2 linked regions of the Geomonas sp. RF6 genome follow. The protein of the gene in region 2 interacts with the protein of the main gene of each other region in a pairwise test. Links are inferred from orthologs where the notes say so. Each region holds a gene or a part of one and is shown on either strand. Other genes may lie near its edges.

The links.
Region 1: the proteins of LPW11_RS03575 (region 2) and lysA interact in binary tests that used the Escherichia coli proteins (3 or more experiments, as listed by UniProt). The link is inferred for Geomonas sp. RF6 from one-to-one orthologs.

The regions. Positions count from the first base shown.
Region 1 is NZ_CP087999.1:1,923,853-1,926,954, forward strand. Bases 1-2,783 are described here. They hold lysA (diaminopimelate decarboxylase), read right to left. Parts: upstream 2,128-2,783; coding sequence 874-2,127; downstream 1-873. Other genes in these bases: dapA (4-hydroxy-tetrahydrodipicolinate synthase), read right to left, coding at 1-799; rsmG (16S rRNA (guanine(527)-N(7))-methyltransferase RsmG), read right to left, coding at 2,642-2,783. Also shown: more of rsmG, read right to left, coding at 2,784-3,102. UniProt on the Escherichia coli protein: Specifically catalyzes the decarboxylation of meso-diaminopimelate (meso-DAP) to L-lysine. Is not active against the DD- or LL-isomers of diaminopimelate.
Region 2 is NZ_CP087999.1:829,100-832,408, forward strand. Bases 251-3,240 are described here. They hold LPW11_RS03575 (winged helix-turn-helix domain-containing protein), read left to right. Parts: upstream 251-1,400; coding sequence 1,401-2,081; downstream 2,082-3,240. Other genes in these bases: LPW11_RS03570 (M24 family metallopeptidase), read right to left, coding at 251-565; pnpS (two-component system histidine kinase PnpS), read left to right, coding at 2,078-3,240. Also shown: more of LPW11_RS03570, read right to left, coding at 1-250; more of pnpS, read left to right, coding at 3,241-3,309. UniProt on the Escherichia coli protein: Response regulator member of the two-component regulatory system CpxA/CpxR which responds to envelope stress response by activating expression of downstream genes including cpxP, degP, dsbA and ppiA.

The sequences.
Region 1 (3,102 bases), 1.1 Mb from region 2 along the record:
GGCGCAGCTCGTCGCGGCATTTCCCCATGAGGGAGACGGCGGTCTTTACCGGGACCGGGTTCGTTTCCACAAACATGGCGTTGGAGATCTTCAGGAGCTTCAGATGGAGCTGTCTCGCCTCTTCCATGTTGCCGGCAAAGAAGGCGTCGGTCATCGCTGCGACTTCCTTCGGCATTATGTTAGCCGTCACGGAAATCACCCCTTTGCCGCCGCACGCCATCATCGGGAAGGTGATGAAGTCGTCGCCGGAAAGAACGTCCAGCTTGTCGCCGCACAGCGCCAGGACCTCCGAGGCCTGCAGCAGCGACCCTGTCGCTTCCTTGATGGCCACGATGTTTGGGTGGTCCGCAAGGCGCGCCACGGTCTCCGGGAGGAGGTTCACGCCCGTCCGCCCGGGTACGTTGTACAGCACCTGGGGGATCGCCACAGCGTCCGCGATGGCCTTGTAGTGCAGGTAGAGCCCGTCCTGGGAAGGCTTGTTGTAGTAGGGAGTGACCAGCAGCGCGCCATCGGCGCCGAGATCCTTCGCGTGCTGCGTCATCTCGATCGCTTCCCTGGTCGAGTTGGAGCCGGTCCCCGCGATGACAGGGACCCTCTTTGCGGTCTGCTCGACCACGATCTGGATCACCCGGTCGTGCTCTTCATAGTCGAGGGTAGAGGCCTCTCCGGTAGTGCCGCAAGGGACGATCCCGTCGGTGCCGTTCTCGATCTGAAATTCCACCAGTTCCCGCAGCTTCTCCTCGTCGATTGCGCCGTTGTTGAACGGAGTTACGAGGGCGACGATGCTTCCCTGAAACATGGGCTTCTCCTTTGTAAATCTGGTTCAGGCCGGGCCAGAGGGCCCAGCCTTACTCGAGTAGACTGGCGATATCCCTACAGGAACGAAGGAAGGTGCTCACCTTTGATGAGATCCTCGACCTTCTCGCGCTCGCGAATCACCTCGTAGCGGTCACCCTTCACCATGATCTCCGGGACGCGGGGACGGCTGTTGTAGTTGCTGCTCATGGTGAAGCCGTAGGCGCCTGCGGACATGAAGGCAACGAAATCGCCCTGCTTGAAGTTGGGGACCTCGCGTTCTTTTACCAGGAAGTCACCGGACTCGCAAATGGGGCCGACGATATCCGCCACCACAGTCCCCTCCTGATCCTTCACAACCGGCTGCACGCCGTGGAAGGAGCCGTAGAGGGCGGGACGTGCCAGATCGTTCATCCCTGCGTCGATGATGATGAAGTCCTTCTCGTCCCCTTTCTTGGTGAAGAGGCACTTTGCCACCAGGATCCCTGCGTTGCCGACCAGGTTCCTCCCCGGCTCGAAAAGGAGGTGCAGACCGAGGTCCTTCGTCTCCTCGAGGATCGCCTTGCCGTACTCCGAAGGGAGCGGCGGCACCTCGTCATTGTACTGAATCCCCAGCCCGCCGCCGAGGTCGAGGTACTTGAGGTCGATCCCCATCTCACGCACGCCGGCCACCAGTCTCTTGAGCTTCTTGATGGTGTCGACAAAGGGGGATACTTTGGTGAGCTGGCTGCCGATGTGGCAGTCGACGCCGATGATTTCCAGGTTCTGGAGGGTCTTCGCCCGGGCGTACTGCTCGAGGGCCCGCTCGATATTTATGCCGAATTTCGCCTTCTTGAGCCCGGTGGTGATGTACGGGTGGGTTTCCGGATCGACGTCGGGATTGACGCGCAGCGCGATGCCGGCCTTCTTGCCCAGGTGTCCCGCCACCATGTCGATGCGGTCGAGCTCCTGCTCGGACTCCACGTTGAAGAGGAGGATGCCGGAGTCGAGCGCGTAGGCGATCTCGTCGTCCCTCTTCCCTACGCCGGAGTAGACGACCTTTTTCGGATCGACGCCCGCTGCCAGCGCGCGGTAGAGTTCGCCGCCGGAGACGATATCGACACCACCGCCCAAGTTGATGAAGGTCTTGAGGACGCCGAGGCTGGAGTTCGCCTTGACGGAGTAGCAGATGGTATGGGGAGTGCCGGCGAAAGCGTCGTCCATCGCCTTGAAATGTCTCTCGAGGGTGGCGTGGGAGTAAATGTAGGCGGGAGTGCCGACTCTCTCGACGATATCTTTTATGGAAACTTCTTCAGCGTGGAGTTGTTCATCCTTGTACTGAAAGTAATGCATCGATTTCCCCCTTGGAGCTATCTAAAGATGTTGCCCAGGCAAACAAAAAAAGTTTTTATCCTTAACATAGAAATCGGGCAAAAGTCAAAAATATTGCGAGTGTTGGAGGAATGTGAAAGGAGCAGCGAGGTATGCCTCCATGCGGAAATGAAGGAGCAGAGTTATGTGCAGCAGTCGCAGAGCGATGAGTTTCTTGAGTGAAAAGAAACCTTGTGCTTGAGGGAGGGAAATGTAGGCCGGGATAAGCCGTCAGGCGTTCCCGGCAGTCCGACATCATCAGCGCGGCACGCATCGTCCCACACCATCATTTGCCGGAAACGCTTCGCTTATTCCGGCCTACAGTTCCCTACGTTGTCCAACCCACAAATTCTTCGATTTTGCCCAAAAAAGCGGCATCGAAATTTGAGCTACAGGCGGCGTTTTCGACTCCGCGCAGCCTCAGGCCTTCAAAACACAACCCACAAGCTCAGAAGGCGAATTTGGCTCATTAACAGCGAAAGCCACCTTTTCCAATCTACGCGCGGGCGATCACCACGAGGGATCTGGCATCCCCTGCGATCGGCAGTGCAAATTCGTCGACCGAGACGACCTTGGCACCCAACTCGGCCAGCGCACCGGAGGCTGCCTCCGCTTCCTTCAATCCTTCCCGTCCTTTCATGGCGATGATCTTTCCGTCTTCCTTCAGAAGGGGAAGCGCCATCGCTGCGAAGGAGGGGATGTCGGAGAAGGCTCTGGAGACGATCCAGTCGAAGGAGGCTGCATGGTCGGCGGCGAGCGTCTCGGCGCGAACGTGCTGCGCGGTGAAGCGCTCCAGGTTGAGGAGCCGCGCCGCGTTTTTCTGAAAGCTGATCTTCTTCACCACAGCATCAACTGAGAGCACCTCTATCTCGGGTGCAACTATCTTCACCGGGATGCAGGGAAAGCCTCCACCGGAGCCGATGTCCAGAAGCTTGCCTGCCGGCTTCAGCGCCCTGA
Region 2 (3,309 bases):
AACCCTGGTGCCCCTCCAGGCGAGCGGCCCGCTCAAGCTCCGCCGCCAGCTCCAGCTCGCTGATCCCCTCTCGTATCACTTCCGCCGCGCGACGGTACACGACGTCGCACTGGCGCCCCCCTTCCCTCAAAAGGTCGATCTCGTAGCCGCTCTTTATCATCCTCGCACGGCGGATGATGTCGGAGGCGTCGCTGATGACTGCGTCTTTGAAGAGGGTCGCGTACTTCTGGAAGAAGTTGACGGGGACGACGTCGAGCTCCATCCCGATCCGCTTTGGATGGGGGAGCCCGTAGTCGTTCAGCAGCGGGGGGAGATCCCGCATGGAGTTTCCCGGGAGGACGGCGGAGAGGGCGCTTTCAGCGCGGGCACGCACCAGATCGCGGCGGACGAGGTAAAGAGGCTCCCCTGCCACGGGTATATAGAGGGTGCCGCACTGGATGGTGCCGGTGAAGTAGAAGAGGTCCGCGTTCTGCAGCACGATGAGGGCATCGAGCCCTGCGTCCGCCATCATCGCCTGGACTTTTCGGCAGCGTCCCTCCAGTTCGGTCTTCGGTGTCAGTCGCACGTGCACTCCTCGCTATACGTTTAAAGCTTATCTCAGAAAAAAGCCCGTGACCCTGAAGGGGAAGGGGACACTCTCTCGATGTTCCGAAGCAGCCGTTTTAATTAGAGCTGAAGTGAGGGGAAAGAGTACCGTAACAAAATTCGAAGTCAACCGGAGGCGCTCACGATCCCGCTCTGCCGGCAGCCATGTTTGCCCGGCTCAAACGGCTGTTGCAAAATGAGTAATGATTTCGGAAGGTTCTTTCACTTACCATAGCGCGTCCTGCTATGTCAATGTTTACAGATTCTCGTCCCCCGGCGCTTTGGAGGGGGACGGCGGGGGGGGGGAGAGTGCCAGATCGAAAGGCGGGCATATCAGAAGACAAGATTGGCCCCGCAATCTCCCTGCCTCTCCCAATTAGTATTGTCAGAGCCTGCCCCCCTCACGTATCATGCTCGCGGAGAGAGTGGCTCGAGGTGCGGGTTGGAACGGTGCGCCTGCATACAATACTGGAGCGGTAAAAGCTTCGTTAACCTTGACTCACCCTCCGACATGCCACCCCGTTTTCGGCGCACAGTTGAGGAGGCATGGCAGACAGCGCTGCATAAACTGCCGGAATTATTGAGGGGGCAATACTAACGTCGTTTTGGGGAGCGTGCCGAATTCTTGGGCAATCCGTTATAGCACCCATCCCGGGCGAAGTTACGCGTCACATTCACATGTTTTCAACAGCACTTTCCACAATTGATGTGGAACCAGCGTGTATAACGGAAATAACGGCGCAACTACAGGCCGTTAGGCTGAAGAGAACTATTTTACCCACCACCAGGAAAGGCCACCGCGAGGTTTTTCACCCATGCGCACCATACTCATCATCGAAGACGAAAAGGATCTGGCGGAGCTCCTGGCTTTTCACCTGGAAAAGGAGGGATTTCGCCCCGCACTCGCCCACGACGGCATCACCGGCCTGGCGGAGGCGCGGGCAAATCTTCCGGACATGATCATTCTCGATCTCATGCTGCCGGGCATGATGGGGACCGAGGTGTGCCGGCTCCTCAAGGGCGCGGAGAAGACCGCGCGCATCCCGATAATCATGCTCACCGCAAAGGGGGAGGAGATAGACCGGGTCGTGGGGCTTGAGCTCGGGGCCGACGACTATGTGGTGAAGCCCTTCTCCACGCGGGAGCTTCTCCTGCGAGTGCGCGCGGTGCTTCGCCGCAGCGGAGCCGAGGCCGAGGCGCCGCAGACGGTGCAGATCGGCCCGGTGCTGATCGACATGGAGAGACATCTTGTGATGGTGTCGGGGGAAGAGATCGCCCTCACCTCCACGGAATACAAGCTCCTCACCTATCTGGCGCAACGCCTTGGGCGCGTGCAGAGCAGGGAGCACCTGCTGCAGGAGGTGTGGGGGTACAACTATCTCGGTGACACCCGCACCGTCGATACGCATCTCACCCGGCTCCGCACGAAGCTGAAGGAAGGGGGGGACCTGATAAAGACAGTCCGGGGATTCGGCTACAAGATGGAGGAGTCATGAGAGGATCGTTTCGCTGGAAGCTGATCGTTTCGTACCTCATCCTGGCGCTCCTCCTGCTCGGCACGCTCTACGGCTACCTGGAATACAACCTGGAGGACCGGCTGGTCAGCGGCATCAGGGGGCACATGGAGGACCAGGCCCGCATCGCGGCGCTGATGGCAGCAAAAGAGGTCCGCGACCTGCACAGGGATGCGCCTTCCTTCACTGCTGAACTCTCCAGGGTGATGAGGGCGAGGGTGACGGTCGTGACGAGGGACGGAGAGGTGACGGGGGACTCCGAGGTTGGTGCAGCGCAGCTCCCCCTCCTGGAGAATCACGGCAACCGCCCCGAGATCAGGCAGGCCATGGGCGGGGCCATCGGGAGTTCGGTCCGCTACTCCGCCACGTTGCACACCGACATGCTGTACGTGGCGGCCCCTCTGCGCAAGGACGGCGTACTGCGGCTGGCACTCCCCCTCTCCGAGGTGGAGAAAGCACGCCAGGGGCTGCAGCAGACCCTCGGCATCGCGCTCGCCCTCGCCGTTGTCGCCTCCCTCGTTCTCAGTGCCCTCCTGGCGAGGATAACGTCGCGCCCTCTGGCGACCATGGCCGCGGCAGCGAGGCGGATCGGTCACGGCGACTTCAGCACCCGCATCCCCATAAGGAGCGGGGACGAGCTGGGCCAGCTCGCCCAGGTGATGAACGACATGGCGGTGCGCATCGAGTACCAGCTGCAGCGGATGTCGTCCGAGAACAACCGCCTTGATGCCATTCTGAAGGGAATGGGAGAAGGGGTGATGGTTACCGACGCAACCGGTGTCATTACCCTGGTGAATCCTGCCCTGCGCGCGCTTTTCGGAGAGGAGAGCGCCCTGGAGGGAAGATCGCTCCTGGAGGTCAGCCGGCACCCGGACCTTTGCGAAGCGTGCCGGAAGGTGAGCGCGGAGAAGAGGGAGGAGTTGCAGGAGATCGACCTGGGGACGGCGACCCTCCTCGTGCATTGGGTGCCCCTTGTCCAGGAGGGCCAGTTCGTGGGGATGGTGGCGGTCTTTCACGACATCACCGACCTGAAGAAGCTGGAGAAGGTGCGCCGCGACTTCGTGGCGAACGTATCCCACGAGCTGCGCACCCCGGTCACGGTCATCAAGGGATACGCCGAGACCCTCATCTCCGGAGCCCTTGCCGACGACCCGGAGCGGCATCAGCGATTCCTCGGCATAATTCTCAGCCATGCGGAGAGGCTTTCCAC